Regions from separate parts of the Actinomadura sp. NPDC023710 genome, predicted to be linked through region 1. Evidence: riboswitches for the same ligand, from Rfam matches in the RefSeq annotation. Region 1 holds a riboswitch; the other holds the start of a gene.
What was found. Region 1 has a riboswitch for ZMP and ZTP ahead of AB0H37_RS37500 (bifunctional methylenetetrahydrofolate dehydrogenase/methenyltetrahydrofolate cyclohydrolase). Riboswitches for the same ligand answer to the same signal wherever they lie in the genome.
Positions count from the first base shown of each region.

Region 1 (8,397 bases):
CCTCCGCGACGACCCCGACCAGGACGCCTAGCCGGGCGGCTCCGGGGGACGGCCGGTCAGAGCAGGTCGCCGTACTTGTCCATGCTGCCGGCGGGCAGGTCGAGCTTCTTCTCGATCTTCGGGTAGAACTCCGTGCGGCACGCCTGCTTGTCGGCGGTGGTGTTGGACGCGCTGACGCAGCTCTGGTAGCCGCTCAGCTCCGTCCAGAGGAACGCCGTCAGGGAGACCGACAGCAGCGAGAACACCAGCCCGATCGACCCGAGCACGATGCCGGGGACGGCGCCCGGGGCGGCGTCGTGCGTGCGGCGCGCGCCCCGGCGGGCCCTGATGCCGACGACGAGCGCGGCGACGCCGAGCACCAGGCCGAGCGGATAGAAGAAGAACGCGGTCAGCAGGGCGATGCCGCCGAGCCACAGGGCCCGCCAGCCGGTGCCCCGCCCGCCCTGGCGCGGCTCCGCGGGCGGCTCTCCCGCCGGCCGCCCGTCCGGGCGGTCTTCGGGCTGGGCCGGACGGTCCGGCTGGTCGCTCACGTTCTTCTCCTCCTTGGCCGTGCGCATCTCGGTTCCATGCGGGTGTGTTCGTACGGTCTGCGTTCGTACGGTCTGCGTTCGTACCGTCTGCGTTCGTACTGTCTGGCTCGTTCGGGCTCCGGTTCGGGCGGTCTGGGGTGAGGCGGCGCCGAGGTCGCCCGATAGGCTTCGTGTGTCCCAGCAACGTCCACCGGGGAGAAATGGTGTCCGCCCGGCTCGTCGTCCTCGTCTCCGGCGCGGGGACCAACCTACAAGCGCTGCTCGACGCGTGCGCGGATCCAGCCTACGGGGCGAAAGTGGTGGCCGTGGGGGCGGACCGCCCCGATATCGCCGGAACCGAGCGCGCCGAACGGGCGGGATTGCCCGCTTTTACCCTCTGTATACCGGATTTCCCGTCTCGGGACGACTGGGACGCGGCGCTCGCCGAGACGGTGGCCGAGTACGAGCCCGACCTCGTGGTGTCCGCCGGCTTCATGAAGATCCTCGGCCCGCGGTTCCTGGCGCGCTTCGGCGGCCGGACGGTCAACACCCACCCCGCGCTGCTGCCGTCCTTCCCCGGCGCGCACGCCGTACGGGACGCCCTGGCGTACGGGGTGAAGGTCACGGGCTGTACGGTTCACTTCGTCGACGAAGGCGTGGACACCGGACCCGTCATCGCCCAGGAGACCGTCCCCGTGGGCTGGCATGACGACGAAGACTCCCTGCATGAGCGGATCAAGCAGGTGGAGCGCCGGCTCCTCGTCGACGTCGTCGGACGGCTGGCCCGCGACGGGTGGACCGCGCGCGGCAGGCGGGTCTCGATGAAGTGCCGGACCTGCGCGGACCCGCCCGGCGGCGAGGCCTCCGCGACGGGTCCTTCCGACAGCGGTTCTGACAGGGGTTCGTCCGATCAAGAGGGGAGCTCGGCCGGTGAGTCGGGTGGCGATTAAGCGCGCGCTGATCAGTGTGTACGACAAGTCCGGGCTGGAGGAGCTGGCCCGCGGCCTGCACGAGGCGGGAGTGGAGATCGTCTCGACCGGGTCGACGGCGGGCCGGATCTCCGCCGCCGGCGTCCCGGTGATGAGGGTGGAGAAGCTCACCGGGTTCCCCGAGTGCCTGGACGGGCGGGTCAAGACCCTGCACCCGAAGGTGCACGCGGGCCTGCTCGCCGACCGGCGCAAGGAGGACCACCTCCAGCAGCTCGACGATCTGGCCGTCGAGCCGTTCGACCTCGTGGTCGTGAACCTGTACCCGTTCGCCGACACGGTGGACTCGGGCGCGACGCCGGACGAGTGCGTCGAGCAGATCGACATCGGCGGGCCCACGATGGTCCGCGCCGGCGCGAAGAACCACGCGAGCGTCTCCGTCGTGGTGGACCCGTCCGCCTACGGGACCGTCCTGGACGCCGTGAGGGCCGGCGGGTTCACCCTGGACGAGCGCCGCCGCCTGGCCGCGCGGGCGTTCGCGCACACCGCGTCCTACGACGTGGCCGTGGCCTCCTGGTTCGCCGGCGACTACGCGCCCGACGAGACCGCCGCCGAGACGCGGTGGCCCGACTTCCTCGGCGCCACCTGGGAGCGCTCGAACACCCTGCGGTACGGCGAGAACCCGCACCAGCGGGCCGCCCTGTACCGCTCGCCGGGCGAGAAGGGCCTGGCCGGGGCCGAGCAGCTCTACGGCAAGGAGATGTCCTACAACAACTACGTCGACACCGACGCCGCGCGCCGCGCCGCCTACGACTTCACCGAGCCGTGCGTCGCGATCATCAAGCACGCCAACCCGTGCGGCATCGCGGTCGGCGCGGACATCGCCGAGGCGCACCGCCGGGCGCACGCCTGCGACCCGGTGTCGGCGTACGGCGGCGTGATCGCGGTGAACCGGCCGGTCACCGCCGACCTGGCCCGCCAGGTCACCGAGAGCTTCGCCGAGGTGCTGGTCGCCCCGTCCTTCGAGGACGAGGCCGTGACCGTCCTGAAGGATCGCTTCAAGAACATCCGCCTGCTGGTCTGCCCGGACGCCCCCGCGGGCGGCGTCGAGTACCGGCGCGTCGACGGCGGCGTGCTGCTGCAGGACGTGGACGGCGTGGACGCGGACGGCGACGACCCGTCCGCCTGGGAGCTCAAGACCGGCGCCGCCGCGGACGAGGCGACCCTGCGCGACCTGGTGTTCGCGTGGCGGGCGATCCGCTCGGTGAAGTCCAACGCGATCCTGCTGGCCGCGGACGGCGCCACCGTCGGCGTCGGCATGGGGCAGGTCAACCGGGTCGACTCCGCCAAGCTCGCCGTCGCGCGGGCCGGGCAGGAGCGGGCCGCGGCGTCGGTGGGCGCGTCCGACGCGTTCTTCCCGTTCCCGGACGGCCTGGAGGTGCTGGCCGAGGCGGGCGTCCGCGCGATCGTCGAGCCCGGCGGGTCCGTCAACGACGACAAGGTGATCGCCGCGGCGGAGAAGGCCGGCATCACCCTGTACTTCACCGGGGTCCGGCACTTCTTCCACTGAGGGTTCACGAGGCACGCCGCCCCAGGCGCGCCGGCGGGGGAAGGTCCCGCCGGCGCGCCTGTGCGCCTCTCGGCCCGAGAGGACGCGGGACGCCGCGTCCGTGCCCCTTCAGCGGCGGGTCAGCCGCGCCCCAGGTGCGGGCCATCGGGCGCACGCTCGGGCAGAGGAAAGGATCAACCCCGGTCAAGAACGCGTCGACCTGCGGGTCGGGCCCCGATCGCTCCTCTACCGTGAGTCCCGACGAGGGCGGTTCCCGTGCTGCGGGAGTCACGGCGGGGAGGGGCCATGAGTCTTCAGGTGCTCCCGCTGGCCATCACGATGATGGCGGGACCCCAGATCATGTCCGCGATCATCCTGGTGACGACCCCGAGGCCGGTGCGGGCCTCCCTGGCGTTCCTGGCCGGTGTGGCCATCTCGGCGACCGTGGGCGTCTCCGTCGCGCGGGGCATCTTCGCGCTGGTGGGCAGCAACGTGTCGATCGGCGAGGCGTCCGACGACAGCTCGGTGGGAAAGATCGTCCAGTACGTGCTGATCGCGCTGCTGCTGCTCGCCATCCTGCGCAACTACGTGAAACGGGCCACGATCGAGCCCCCCAAATGGCTCGGGTCGCTGATGAACGCCGGACCCGGACAGGCGTTCAAGACCGGGCTGCTGCTGATCATTCTGATGCCCTCCGACATCATCGTGATGCTCACGGTGGGGGCCAACCTGGAGCAGCACCACGAGGGCGTGGCGGCGGCGGCCGTCTTCATCGGGGCCACCCTCCTGGTCGCGGCGCTGCCACTGCTGGGCCTGCTGCTGTTCCACAAGCGCGCGGAACGCGCCATGCCCCGCGCGCGGACGTGGATGACGAACAACAGCTGGATGGTCAACATCCTCTGCTGCCTGATCTTCATCGCGATCATCCACTGACGGCGGACCGGCCCGGCGCCGCGTCCCTGCGTCCGCGGCCCGTCCTTCCGCGGCCCGTCCTTCCGCGGCCCGTCCTTCCGCGGCCCGTCCTTCCGCGACTCGTGCTTTCGCAACCTGTTTCCCGCCGCGGGACCGCGCACCGCCGCCGGACGGGTACCCTCAGGCTGCCGCGCCCCCCTGACCCTCCCTTGACCTCGGCGCGGGCGTTCCGTGGTGGAGGCGGGATGAATCTGCTGATGTCCCTCATGCTCGGCGTGGTCTACCAGGCCGACCTGCTGCTGATGGAGTCCCGGCAGGTGATCGGGCTGGTCGCCGCGTTCCTGGCCGCGGTGCTCGCCGCCCAGCTCGGCTGGCACGGCACCGACCGCCTCATCGGCTGGCGCCAGCGTTCCGAGGACTGAGCGGCCGGGGGCCGGCCGTACCGGTACCGCTCAGCGCAGTCTCGCGCGCAGGGCGCGTTCGGCGGCGGGCCAGTCGTCGTCCGTCATCGCGTAGGCGGCGGTGTCGCGGATCGAACCGTCCGCGCGGATCCGGTGCTTGCGGTGGACGCCCTCGAACGACGCCCCGAGCCGCTCGATCGCCGCACGCGACCGCTCGTTGCGGGCGTGCGTGTGCCAGCCGACCCTGATCGCCCCGAGGTCGCCGAACGCGCGCCCCATGAGGAGCAGTTTCGCCTCGGTGTTGAGGCCCGTCCGGTGCCACCGCGCCCCGATCCAGGTGTGGCCGATGCACAGGCCGCGGTCGGACGGGGAGATCTCGTAGTACGACGTCGTCCCGGCCACCTCGCCGGTCGCCGCGTCGATCTGGACCCAGGGCACGCGCAGCCCGCGCTCGCAGGCCGCCAGCGCCTTGTCGACCTGGGCGCGCATGTCCCCGGCGCTCTCCGGCTGCCGCTGGCTCATCCACGTCCACAGGTCCGGGTCCTTGGACGCCTCGAACAGGCCCGCGGCGTGCTCGGCGGACAGCGGCTCCAACCGCACGTATCGCCCGGTCAGGACGGGTCGCTCGAACCATTCGTCGCTCATGGGGAGCACGTTAGGAGCCTCGGGACGGCATCCGGCAGAGCCACTTGACGCCCTTTTCCGCAAGCCACTCGTGCGGCCTCCTCCCGTGAGGCCGCGTCGCCGCCGTCTCCAGGCGGCCGGTTAGCATGGGGGGCCTACGCGACTGGCGCGGTCAAGGTGGATCACCACCGGGGAGCGAACGACAGTCCGGACACCGCGCGCCTGGGTGGACGGGACCCCTTCCGGCCGGGCTCTGGGCCCGGAGCCCGGTCCCGCCCGAGATCCACGCGGAGGAACGCATGACGGCACAGATTCTGGACGGCAAGGCCACGGCCGCCGAGATCCGCTCGAACCTCAAGGTCCGCGTCGAGGCGCTGCGCGACCGCGGCGTCTCCGTCGGGCTCGGCACCGTCCTCGTCGGCGACGACCCCGGCAGCCACTCGTACGTGAACATGAAGCACCGCGACTGCGCCGAGGTCGGCATCGAGAGCATCCGCCGCGACCTGCCCGCCACCGCCTCGCAGGACGAGGTGGAGCGCGCCGTCGCCGAGCTGAACGCCGACCCCGCCTGCACCGGCTACATCGTCCAGCTGCCGCTCCCGAAGGGCCTGGACGAGCAGCGCGTGCTGGAGCGCATCGACCCGGCCAAGGACGCCGACGGCCTGCACCCGGTCAACCTCGGCCGGCTCGTCCTGATGCAGCCCGGCCCGCTGCCGTGCACGCCGAAGGGCATCGTCGAGCTGCTGCGCCACTTCGACGTCCCGCTGAGGGGCGCCGAGGTCACCGTCGTCGGCCGCGGCATCACCGTCGGCCGCTCCCTCGGCCTGCTGCTGACGCGCCGCACCGAGAACGCGACCGTCACCCTCTGCCACACCGCCACCCGCGACCTCGCCGAGCACACCCGCAAGGCCGACATCGTCGTGGCGGCCGCCGGGGTGCCCGGCCTCATCACCGCCGACATGGTCAAGCCCGGCGCGGCCGTCCTCGACGTGGGCGTGTCCCGCGTGGACGGCAAGCTCGCCGGGGACGTCGCCGCCGACGTCCGCGACGTCGCCGGCTGGGTCGCGCCCAACCCCGGCGGCGTCGGCCCGATGACCCGCGCCATGCTCCTCGCCAACGTCGTCGAGGCCGCCGAGCAGGCCGCCGAGCAGGCCGCCGAGCCGACCGCCTGATCAGGCGCCGCCCTCAGACGGGACCGCCCGGAGACGGACGCGCTGCGGGGGCCGCCACCAGCACCGAGGTGGCGGCCCCCGCCCGCGTCGCCCTGGGCCGCGCCGTCACTTACGCGGCCGCATCGGGGGCTGAGCGATCGCCCTCTGGTTGCGCTGCCGGGGGAGGGCGACCGCAGGTCTCACATCAGCTGGCCCTCCGTCCCGCGGCCGTGCTGTGCGCCGGGCGGCCCGGGGCGTGAGCGTGACCGGTAGTGCCCGGCCGGCGCGTCTCGGTGGTGCCGCGCACCCCGGGGACGCGCCCGTCGACCGGCGGACGGCCCTGCTGGGGCACGTGCACCGGCGGCAGCGGGCGGACGAGGCCCATCGCGATGACCTCGTTGGCGAGCCGAGTGCGCCGGTTGGCGCCCTCGGGGATCCGGAACTTCTGATAGAGGCGCAGCAGGTGCTGCTTGACCGCGGCCTCCGTGACGACCAGCTCGCCGGCGATGTCGCGTGCCGTGGCCGGGGCCACGAACGCCTCGTCGGACAGGGCGGGCCGGCACAGCGAGGTCAGCACGTCGACCTCCCGGCGGGTGAGCTCGGGCGCGACGGCGCGCCGCAGTTCGACGTCCGGGTCGACCTCCTCACGGGGGATGCCCCCCAACCGGCAGCGCGCCGTGCCGAAGCTCACGACGTCACCGTCCTCCAGCACGCGACGGGCGATCGGCCGGCCGTTGACGCGCGTCCCGTTGCGGGACAGGCCCATGTCCACCACGTAGACGTACGGGCCACGACGGACGATCTCTGCGTGCAAACGGGACACACTCGGGTCGTCGAGGCGGATGTCCACTCCTCTCCCTCTCCCGACCGTCGTCACGTCGGGGCGCAGCGGCACCACCAGCCCGCTGTCCTCGATCCGCATGAACGGCCCCTCCACGGCAGTCCTCCCAGCTAGTTAGCGACCCCTGTCTGCCGGGTTACCCGGGTGCCATGCCGTCACACCCTCCTACTGGCGAGTAGGACCGATGGCGCAGGGGATTCCGGGCTCTCGGTCATCACCTTGAGCACATAGGTCCCATCCGCATTTCGGCGGCGGGCGACAAGCCGGACTCTTCCCCCGCCGCCCCCCTTGCGTCTCCGTCCCGACTCATTCGCGTCCCCTCGCGGCCCACTCCCGCCGGAGGGGGTGCGCGATGTCGTGCCGGGACCCGATTGCCTATACCGTGAGGGCCATGAGCACCCAGGTGCACCGGCGCAGGCGCAAGGCGCCGCGTCGGAGGAGCGCCGCCCCGCACTGGCTCGCGCGGCTGCCGTACCTCCTCGTGCTCAGCGGCGTCGGCGCGGGGCTCACGCTGTGCGCCTTCAACTACTTCCGCAAGGGCTCGGGCCTGATGGCCGCCGCGCTGCTCATCGGCGCGCTCGCCCGGCTGCTGCTGCCCGAGTCGCAGCTCGGCCCGCTCGCCGTCCGGAGCCGGTCGGTCGACTGCTGGACCCTCGTGATCCTCGGCGAGATGGTCGCGTTCGTGTCGCTGAGCGTCCCGCCGATGAACAAGACCGGGCTCGTCCTCGCCGGCGCGTTCGGCGTCCTGATCGCGCTCACGATGCTGGTGCGCGGTGTGCGGCTGCTCATCGCCGGGCGCTCGTCCCGGACGGTCGAAGAGCCGCCCGGCTAGCGCGTCGGCGCAGGTCGGGGCGGAGACGGTGGGCCGCGGGGCAAGGCCAGGTCTAGACCTCATGACCGCCTCGGCTAGCCTAGCCAGTTGAGCCTTACAAGGACTGCTGGCCAGGTGTAGGAAAGGGACAGCAACAGCATGCCCAAGATCAAAGTAGCGGGCCCGGTCGTCGAACTCGACGGCGACGAAATGACGCGGATCATCTGGAAATTCATCAAGGACCAGTTGATCCTGCCCTACCTCGATGTTGACCTGAAGTACTACGACCTCGGGATCGAGCACCGTGACGCCACGGACGACCAGGTCACCGTCGACGCCGCCAGGGCCATCCTGGAGCACGGCGTCGGCGTCAAGTGCGCGACCATCACCCCCGACGAGGCGCGCGTCGAGGAGTTCGGCCTGAAGAAGATGTGGCGGTCCCCGAACGGGACGATCCGCAACATCCTGGGCGGCGTGATCTTCCGTGAGCCGATCATCGCCTCCAACATCCCCCGCCTGGTCCCCGGTTGGACGAAGCCGATCATCATCGGCCGCCACGCCCACGGCGACCAGTACAAGGCCACCGACTTCGTCGTGCCGGGCCCGGGCAAGGTGACGATCACCTACACCCCCGACAACGGCGACGAGCCGATGGAGTTCGAGGTCGCCTCGT
Region 1 covers NZ_JBFAGB010000046.1:27,717-36,113, reverse strand. Annotated here, with positions in the region: gene AB0H37_RS37535 (DUF6350 family protein) at 1-31, shown strand, start outside; gene AB0H37_RS37530 (hypothetical protein) at 57-557, opposite strand; gene purN (phosphoribosylglycinamide formyltransferase) at 731-1,459, shown strand; gene purH (bifunctional phosphoribosylaminoimidazolecarboxamide formyltransferase/IMP cyclohydrolase) at 1,440-3,005, shown strand; gene AB0H37_RS37515 (GAP family protein) at 3,291-3,917, shown strand; gene AB0H37_RS37510 (hypothetical protein) at 4,142-4,318, shown strand; gene AB0H37_RS37505 (GNAT family protein) at 4,349-4,942, opposite strand; ZMP/ZTP riboswitch at 5,071-5,156, shown strand; gene AB0H37_RS37500 (bifunctional methylenetetrahydrofolate dehydrogenase/methenyltetrahydrofolate cyclohydrolase) at 5,221-6,093, shown strand; gene AB0H37_RS37495 (FHA domain-containing protein) at 6,278-7,009, opposite strand; gene AB0H37_RS37490 (DUF3017 domain-containing protein) at 7,305-7,745, shown strand; gene AB0H37_RS37485 (NADP-dependent isocitrate dehydrogenase) at 7,884-8,397, shown strand, end outside.

Region 2 (8,397 bases), on a different contig from region 1:
CAGACAAGGCGCTGAAGAAACGTGATCATCGCAACGTCCATCGTGCTCATCGTCACGAGCCTGCTGATGGTGGTCCTCGTCCTGATGCACAAGGGCAAGGGCGGCGGCCTGTCCGACATGTTCGGCGGCGGCGTCTCGTCCTCCCTCGGAGGGTCGTCGGTGGTCGAGCGCAACCTCGACCGGCTGACCATCGGCATCGGGGTGGTCTGGTTCGCCTCGATCGTCGTTCTCGGGCTGCTGTTCAAGCACAAGGGCGTCGGCTGAGCCGTCCCGTTCAACACATGCGAGCGCCGCGCCGTCCTCGAAGGTCACGGGCGGCGGCGGATCACCAAGCGAGGAGTATTCCGTGGGTAGTGGCAACGCGATTCGGGGCAGCCGCGTCGGGGCCGGTCCGATGGGAGAGGCGGAGCGCGGCGACGCCGCCCCCCGCGTCTGGGTGACCTTCTACTGCGCCAACCGGCACGAGACCCGCCCCAGCTTCGCGACGGACGTCGCGGTCCCCGAGACGTGGGACTGCCCGCGCTGCGGGTTCCCCGCCGGCCAGGACTCCAACAACCCCCCGGCCCCGCCGAAGACGGAGCCGTACAAGACCCACCTCGCGTACGTGAAGGAGCGGCGCAGCGACGAGGACGGCGAGGCCATCCTGGAGGAGGCGCTCGCCAAGCTCCGGCAGAAGCGCGCCGCCGTCAAGCAGGCCATGGAGGCCGCGGCCCGCTGACGCCCGCCGAAGCCGCACCGTGTGGCCCGGACCCCGACCAGGGGCCGGGCCACACGCCTTTCCCGGTCGGTTCCGCGGTCGGGGCGCGGGCGGCGTTCGGCAGTCGGGGGCGCAAGGGCTGCGGGCGGGGCCTGCCTCAAGATCGACGACCGCCCCGCCCACGCCGCCGCCTTCCGCGAGCCGCCAGGCGTCGGACCCACGGGACACGCCGGTATCGGCGCAATCGCCGGATCTCCGCGACGGCGCCTCGGCGGGTGGGGGCTGACCAGGTCTGATATGCGCACGAGTATGGCGGTACGAGTGATATCCATATTGGACGTCACACGTGCGGCTCTGGTCTGCTGAGCCGCGTCCGCCCTCCGCCCCGGGAAAGCAGGTGCCTCCGCATGCCGTTCGAGCAGTCCGGCTCCTCCCGGCGGGCGCTGCTGGCCGCCGCGGCTCTCCTGCCGCTTGCGGGATGCGGTGAGAAGGAGCGCCCGTCCGCCGCGGCGTCGTCGCCGTCCGCCCGGCCCTCGGCCGCGCCGCCGGACCTGTCGCGGTTCGCGGCGCTCGAACGCCGGCACGGCGCCCGCCTCGGCGTGTACGCCGTGGCGACCCGGACCGGAGCCGAGGTGGCCTACCGCGCCGACGAGCGCTTCGCGTTCTGCTCCACCTTCAAGGCGCTCGCCGCGGCGGCGGTCCTGCACGGCAATCCGATCGGCCACCTCGACAGGCGGATCACCTACACCCGGGCCGATGTGAACTCCATCTCACCGATCACCAAGGACCGCGTCGCCACCGGGATGACCATCCGGGAGCTGTGCGACGCCGCCATCCGCCACAGCGACGGCACGGCGGGGAACCTGCTGATGCGCGACGTCGGCGGCCCGGCGCGGCTGACCGCCTACCTGCGCGGGCTCGGCGACGCCGTCAGCCGCATGGACGACTACGAGCCCGAGCTGAACAGGATCCGTCCGGGCGACCCGCGGGACACCACCAGCCCCCGGGCGATCGCCGCCGACCACCGCGCGATCGTCCTCGGGGACGCGCTGGAGCCGGGCAGACGCGCCCTGCTCCGCGGCTGGCTCGAACGCAGCGCCACGAGCGTCGGAGCCGAGCGCATCAAGGCCGGGCTGCCCCGGGGGTGGAGGACGGCGAGCAAGACCGGGACCGGCGACTACGGCAGGGCCAACGACATCGCCGTGGTGTGGCCGCCCCAGGGCGCTCCGCTCGTGGTGGCCGTCATGTCCGACCGTCCGGGATACGACACCCCGCCCAGGAACGCCCTGATCGCGGAGGCCACGGAGCTGGTCGTCTCCGACCTGACCCGGGCAGGGCTGTGACGGTCTCCGTCCCCGCGCCGGCCTCCGCGGCCTCCGGTCCGCGGCCCGCGCCCGCCGCGGACCCGTCCGGCCGCCGGGTGATCGTGACGGTGGTGGCGATCCAGCTCGCCGCCAGCCTCGGCTTCTTCTCGGTGATGGCGCACCTCGTCGCCCACCTCCGGCACGACCTCGGGCTGCTGGCCGGCACCGTCGGGCTGGTCCTCGGCGTGCGGGTGGGCCTGCAGTTCGCGCTGCTCCTGCCGGTCGGCACGGTCACCGACCTGCTCGGGGCGCGCCGGACCGGGATGATCTCCTGCGCCGTCCGCGCGCTGGGGTTCGTGATGCTCGGGGCCGCGGAGAGCGTGGGCGCGCTGCTCTGCGCCGCCGTCGTCCTCGCGGTCGGCGGCGCGCTCTACAATCCCGCGGGCCACAGCCTGCTCGCGTCCGTCGGCCCCGGCAGCAGGTCCGGCGGATTCGCCGCCTACGTCGTCGCCCAGCACCTGGCGACGGTCGCGGGCCCGCCGATGGGGCTTCTCCTGCTGGGCGCGGGACCCGGGTTCGCGCTCCTGACGGGGACGGCCGCCGCCCTGTGGACGGTCGCCGGTGTCCTGTTCCTGTTCGTGCCCCGGCCGGGCGGGAAGAGCGCGCCCACGGGTTTCCGCGACGTCCTCGCCGGTGTGCGGGCGGTGCTCGGCGACCGCGCGTTCCTGGTCTTCGCGCTGCTGACCGCGCCCACGACGCTGCTCGCCAACCACATCATGACGGCCGTCCCCCTCCTCGGCTTCAAGCCCGCGGTGGCGACGCTGTGCTTCTCCCTCCTGGCCATGGTCGCGGCGGCGGTCCAGCCCTTCGTCGCCGTCCGGCGCCGCGGCGAGCGGCCGTGGGTGCTGCGGAGCGGCCTGCTGTGCGCCGCGGCGGGGTTCTTCGTCCTCGCGGCGCTGGACGGCACGCAGCCGGGTCCGCTGATGCTCGCGGCCGTCCTCAACGGCGCCGCGAACGGCCTCGTCCAGCCGTCGGTCTTCCAGCGCACCGCGCGGCGCGCCCCGCCGGAGCGGTTCGGCTCGTACTACGGCGTCCTGGCGTTCTGCGCCGGCATGTTCTCCTTCGCGGGCGACCTGGTGATCGGCCGCCTCTTCGACCTGGGCCCGGCGGGCGCGGCGTGGGCCCTCACCGGGGTCGGGGCCTGCGCGCTCCTGGCCGTGGCGGGCACGATGGCCGGCCCTGCCGCGGGCCCGGTGGCGGGCCCGGCCCGGGGCGAATAATCTTCGGGGAACGGGACGTCCGGGCGCGATTCCCGCGCGGGAGTTCGGCGTCCGCCGGGCAGTTCGGGAGGAACCCTATGGACGCGGTCGACCAGGCGATCCTGCGGCGCCTGCAGCGGGACGGGCGGCAGACCAACCGCGAACTGGCGGAGGCGGTGGGGATCGCGCCGTCCACGGCCCTGGAGCGGACGCGGGCGCTGCGCTCGCGGGGCGTCATCACCGGGTTCCACGCGGCGGCCGACCTGGAGCGGCTGGGACGCGGCGTGCAGGCGCTGATATCGATCAGGATCCGGCCGCAGTCGCGCGAGGCGATCGAGTCCGCCCGCGACAGCATGGCCTCGATGCCCGAGACGATAGGGGTCTTCGTGGTGACGGGGAACGAGGATCTGCTCGTCCACGTGGCCGTGCCGAGCACCGCCTACCTCCGCGACTTCGTGCTCGACCGGCTGGCGCGCCGCAAGGAGTACGTGGACGTCCGCACCATCGTCGTGTACGACTACGTGCAGCCGGTGGAGCAGTCCGAACTTCCGTCGGCCCACCGGCCCGACGGGCGAACGCCCTACATCTGACGCCCGGAGTCGCCCGGCTGGAGCGAAGGAATGACGACGCCAGCCCAGTGGAGCGAACGAATGACGGCCCAGAGCGCCATACTCCGCATGTTCGCCTAGCTTCGGCGGCATGAACCGATGGAACAACTCAGCCGGTGCGCTGCTGGTGCTCGCCGCCGGCGTGCTCTGGGGGACGGTCGGGCCGGCGCAGGTGCTGGCCGGGCCGTCCGCGGGCCCGGTCGCGGTCGGCGGCGCCCGGATCCTCTCGGGCGGCCTCGTCCTCGCGGTCCTCGTGCTCGTGGCGGACCGCCGCGCGTTCCTGGCACTGACCCGGCGGACCTGGCCGCCCCTCGTGGCGGCCTCGGCCGCGACCGGTACCTTCCAGGCGTCGTTCTTCAGCGCGGTCGACCGGACGGGCGCCGCCGTCGCGACCGCCGTGGTGTTCGGGCTCGCGCCCGTCTCCACCGGGCTCTGCGAGCGGTTCGTCCTGGGCGCCCGGCTCGGCCGCCGCTGGTGGGCCGGGACGGCCTGCGCGGTCGGCGGCGTGGCCCTGCTGATGGTGCCGGGGGAGGCCGTCCACGTCGACCCGGCCGGGATCGCTCTGAGCCTGGTCGCCGGCACGTGCTTCGGCGTCTACACGGTGTCGGCCAAGATCCTGACCGGTCTCGGCGCCGGGATGAAGGGGACCGGCATGGCCGGCGCGGTGTCGGTGACGCTGCTGGCCGGGGGAGCGGCCCTGCTGCCCTGGACGCTGCCGGAGCTGCCCGCCCTCGCCGCGCCGCGCTCGGCGGCCCTGGTGGCCTGGCTGGGGATCGCCGCCACCGCCGCCGCGTACATGTTCTTCGTCACCGGCCTCGGGCGGGTGGCGGCCGCGACCGCCGGGACGCTCAGCCTCGCCGAGCCGCTCGTCGCCACCGGCCTGGCCGTGGCCGTCCTCGGCGAGCGGATGTCGGCGCCGGTCGCGGCGGGGTCCCTGCTGCTGATGGGCGGGCTGTTCCTGGTCTCGGTCCCCGCGCGTGCGCCGCGCGGGCGGGGGACGGCCCGGTATGATGGCGTCCACGCGACTGGCGCAGTCAAGGTGGAGACGACCACCGGGGAGCGAAAGTAGTCCGCACACCGCGCGCCTGGGTGTACGGGTCCCCTTCGCCGGGGTGCCCGAAGCCCCGGCGCGAGCAGCGCGGAGGCTCACGATGCACGAACCGGCCGTACCCCATCTGCAGGGCCAGGACCCCGAGATCGCCGCGCTGGTGGAGGCCGAGGCCCGCCGCCAGTACGAGAAGATCCGGTTGATCGCCTCGGAGAACTACGTCTCGGAGGCGGTGCTGGAGGCCGCCGGCACGGTCCTGACCAACAAGTACTCCGAGGGCTACGCGGGCAAGCGCTACTACGAGGGCCAGCAGAACGTCGACCCCATCGAGCTGCTCGCCATCGAGCGCGCGAAGGGCGTCTTCGGCGCCGAGCACGCCAACGTCCAGCCCTACTCCGGCTCGCCCGCCAACCTCGCCGTCTACATGGCGTTCCTGGAGCCCGGCGACCCGGTCATGGGCCTGTCGCTGCCGATGGGCGGCCACCTCACGCACGGCTGGTCGGTGTCGGCCACCGGCAAGTGGTTCCGGCCCGTCCGCTACGACGTGCGCGCCGACACGGGCCGGGTCGACATGGACCAGGTGCGCGACCTCGCCCTCAAGGAGCGGCCGAAGCTGATCTGGTGCGGCGGCACCGCGGTCCCGCGGACGATCGACTTCCCGGCGTTCGCCGAGATCGCCCGGGAGGCCGGCGCGGTCCTGGCCGCCGACATCGCGCACATCGCGGGCCTGGTCGCCGGCGGCGCGCACCCGTCCCCGATCGGGCACGCCGACGTCGTCACGACCACCACGCACAAGACGCTGCGCGGTCCCCGCGGCGCCATGATCCTTTCGACGGCGGAACACGCGAAGGCGGTCGACAAGGCCGTGTTCCCCGGCCTTCAGGGCGGGCCGCACAACCACACGACGGCCGCGATCGCCGTCGCGCTGAAGGAGGCGGCGCGGCCGGACTTCGCCGGGTACGCGCGGCAGGTCGTCGCGAACGCCAAGGTGCTGGCCGCCGCGCTGCTGGACCGCGGCTACGACCTGATCTCCGGCGGCACCGACAACCACCTCATCCTCATCGACCTGACCGGCAAGGGAGTGGCGGGCAAGCCCGCCGCGCAGGCTCTCGACCGGGCCGGCATCGAGCTGAACTACAACGCCGTCCCGTTCGACCCGCGCAAGCCCTTCGACCCGTCCGGGCTGCGGCTCGGCACCGCCGCGATCACCACCCGGGGGATCGGCGAGGAGCACATGCCGCAGCTCGCGGCGTGGATCGACGAGGTCGTGCAGGCCACGGCCAAGCAGGACGAGGCGGTCCTGGACCGGGTCGCCGGGCAGGTCCGCGACCTGCTCGCGTCCTACCCGATGCCCGGCTGGCGGTCCGCGCCCTGACGCTCAGCGCGGGCGCAGCAGCGTGATCATGCGCCAGGCCCCGGGGTCGGCGAGGGGCACCGCGTCCTCGCCGGCCCCGAAGTCGCCGTACTGCGCGACCGCCTCCAGCCCGCCCGCGAGGCGGATCGCGGCGTCCAGCTCGGTGGCCGTCCAGAACCGGTAGGGCACGACGTCGCGGACGACCCGCGGCTCCGTGCCCTCCCCGGTGATGGTCATCGTCACGCGGTCGTCGGCGATCTGGGTGACCGGGTCCAGCCGGTCGGACGGCTCGCCCCAGCGCACGCTCGCCCGGACGCCGTCCCGCTCGACCGTCCAGCCGGTGCTGACGCTCGGATCGTCGCCCAGCCGGTCCCGGGGATGAGACATCTCGAGGACGTAGAGGCCGCCGGGGGACAGGTGCGCGGCGGCGCACCGCAGGTGCGCCACGAACGCGTCCAGCGTCATGAGGTGGGACGTGGAGTCCAGCATGGTCGCGACCAGGTCGAACCGGCGGCCCAGCGCGAACCGCGTCATGTCGCCCTCGACCACCTCCAGGCCGACGCCGTCGCGTTCGGCCTCGCGGGCCGCGTAGGCGCACATGCGCGGGTTCAGGTCGAGCGCCGTCGCGGCCAGCCCGCGGCGGGCGAACTCGCGGGCGTGCTCGGCGGGCCCGGCGGCCAGCTCCAGCGCCGTGCCGGGCGCGAGGCCCTGCTCGGCGCACCACCCGAGCAGGACGTCCACCTCGGCCGGCACGTCGCGGAACGAGCACGCCAGCTCGTACGCCCAGGGGTCGTCATATACGCCGCTCACCCGCCCATCCTGCCAGCGCCCCCGGCTCGGCGGGACGGCCGTCCAGCCGCAGCCTGATCTCCACGATCGCGGTGTCCTCGGTGCGCCGCGTCCGCCCGCCGAGCGAGGTCAGCAGCCGCCGCATCCGGGCGTTCTCGCTCAGCGCGGTCGCGCGCACCTCCACCAGGCCGCGGTCCCTGGCCAGCGCGAGGAGCAGCTCGGCGAGGCCGCGGCCGAGCCCGCGGCCCTGCCAGGCGTCCTCGACCAGGAACGCGACCTCGGCGGCGCCCGGGTCGCGGACGAGGACCAGGTGCGCCAGCGCCAGCAGCGACCCGTCCGGGCCCTCGGCGACCAGCGTCAGGCCCCGCGAGGGATCGCAGAACCGCTCGAACGACCGGCGCGGCGGGTACGGCTTGGGGCTGAAGTAGCGCATCCGGCGGCTGTCCAGGGAGCAGCGCTCGTGCAGCGCCCGCACGGCGTCGCCGTCGCGGGGCTCGACCGGCCGGACGACCGCCTGCGTGCCGTCGCGCAGCGCGATCCGCCGGAACGCCGACGGGGGCGGCACCGTCGGGAGCGCGGCGCGCACCAGCGCGTCCGCGCGCGCCGCCTCCGTCGCGGTGAAGGGCAGCCCGGTGCGCCGGAGCCGGACCGAGCGTCCGCGCACCGGGATCAGGAGGTCGCAGCGGTCGGGTTCCTCGCCGCCCGGGGCGTCCCAGCGGGCCTCGTCGGCGCGCAGCAGCTCCCCGAGGATCTCGGGAACCGCGTTCGGCCGGGCCCGGAGCCGGGCCGCCAGGGCCAGGGCGCGGGTCGGCTCGTCGACCAGGTCGTGGGGGCGCGCGGGGAGCACCGCGGTCCGGGTCCCGCCCGCCGCGCCCAGCGCCTCGGCGAGGGCGCGCGCGTCCGGGCCGCCGCGCGGGACGTCGACGATGAACTCGTCCACCACCCCGTCGGCGTCGAGCTGGACCGACAGCCCGAGGATGTTGGCGCCGCGCCGGGCCAGCGCGGCCGTGAGGGAGGCGAGGCGGCCCGGGCGGTCCTCGATCTCGGTGCGGATGCGCAGCAGCGGCATGGGACGTTCCCTCCGGGGGCCGGGGCCCGTTCGTGTCCGGTGCGGTCGCCGACAAGGTTCGCCGACGCGTGTTACGCGGTCGCTACGTCATCGTGTGCCAGGGGTTTCACATTCCGGACGGGGGTTGAGCCGACCGCTTCGAGCGCCTAGCGTGCGGTGAGTGATCGACCCCGTGACCGGTGAGCGTGTCAACGACCGACCGCGGCGCGGCCCGTCCCCGACGAGGCTTCCGCTGCTCCTCCCCGGTTCGCTCAGCGAAGAGCAGCGAG
Region 2 covers NZ_JBFAGB010000008.1:258,422-266,818, reverse strand. Annotated here, with positions in the region: gene secG (preprotein translocase subunit SecG) at 22-264, shown strand; gene AB0H37_RS12500 (RNA polymerase-binding protein RbpA) at 347-718, shown strand; gene bla (class A beta-lactamase) at 1,105-2,040, shown strand; gene AB0H37_RS12490 (MFS transporter) at 2,037-3,281, shown strand; gene AB0H37_RS12485 (Lrp/AsnC family transcriptional regulator) at 3,359-3,850, shown strand; partial or broken gene AB0H37_RS12480 (DMT family transporter) at 3,960-4,775, shown strand; ZMP/ZTP riboswitch at 4,880-4,966, shown strand; gene glyA (serine hydroxymethyltransferase) at 5,020-6,291, shown strand; gene AB0H37_RS12470 (class I SAM-dependent methyltransferase) at 6,295-7,080, opposite strand; gene AB0H37_RS12465 (GNAT family N-acetyltransferase) at 7,064-8,128, opposite strand; gene AB0H37_RS12460 (carboxymuconolactone decarboxylase family protein) at 8,289-8,397, shown strand, end outside.
Region 2: it holds a riboswitch for ZMP and ZTP, as region 1 does, so the genes downstream of both, glyA (serine hydroxymethyltransferase) here and AB0H37_RS37500 (bifunctional methylenetetrahydrofolate dehydrogenase/methenyltetrahydrofolate cyclohydrolase) in region 1, are expected to answer to the same signal.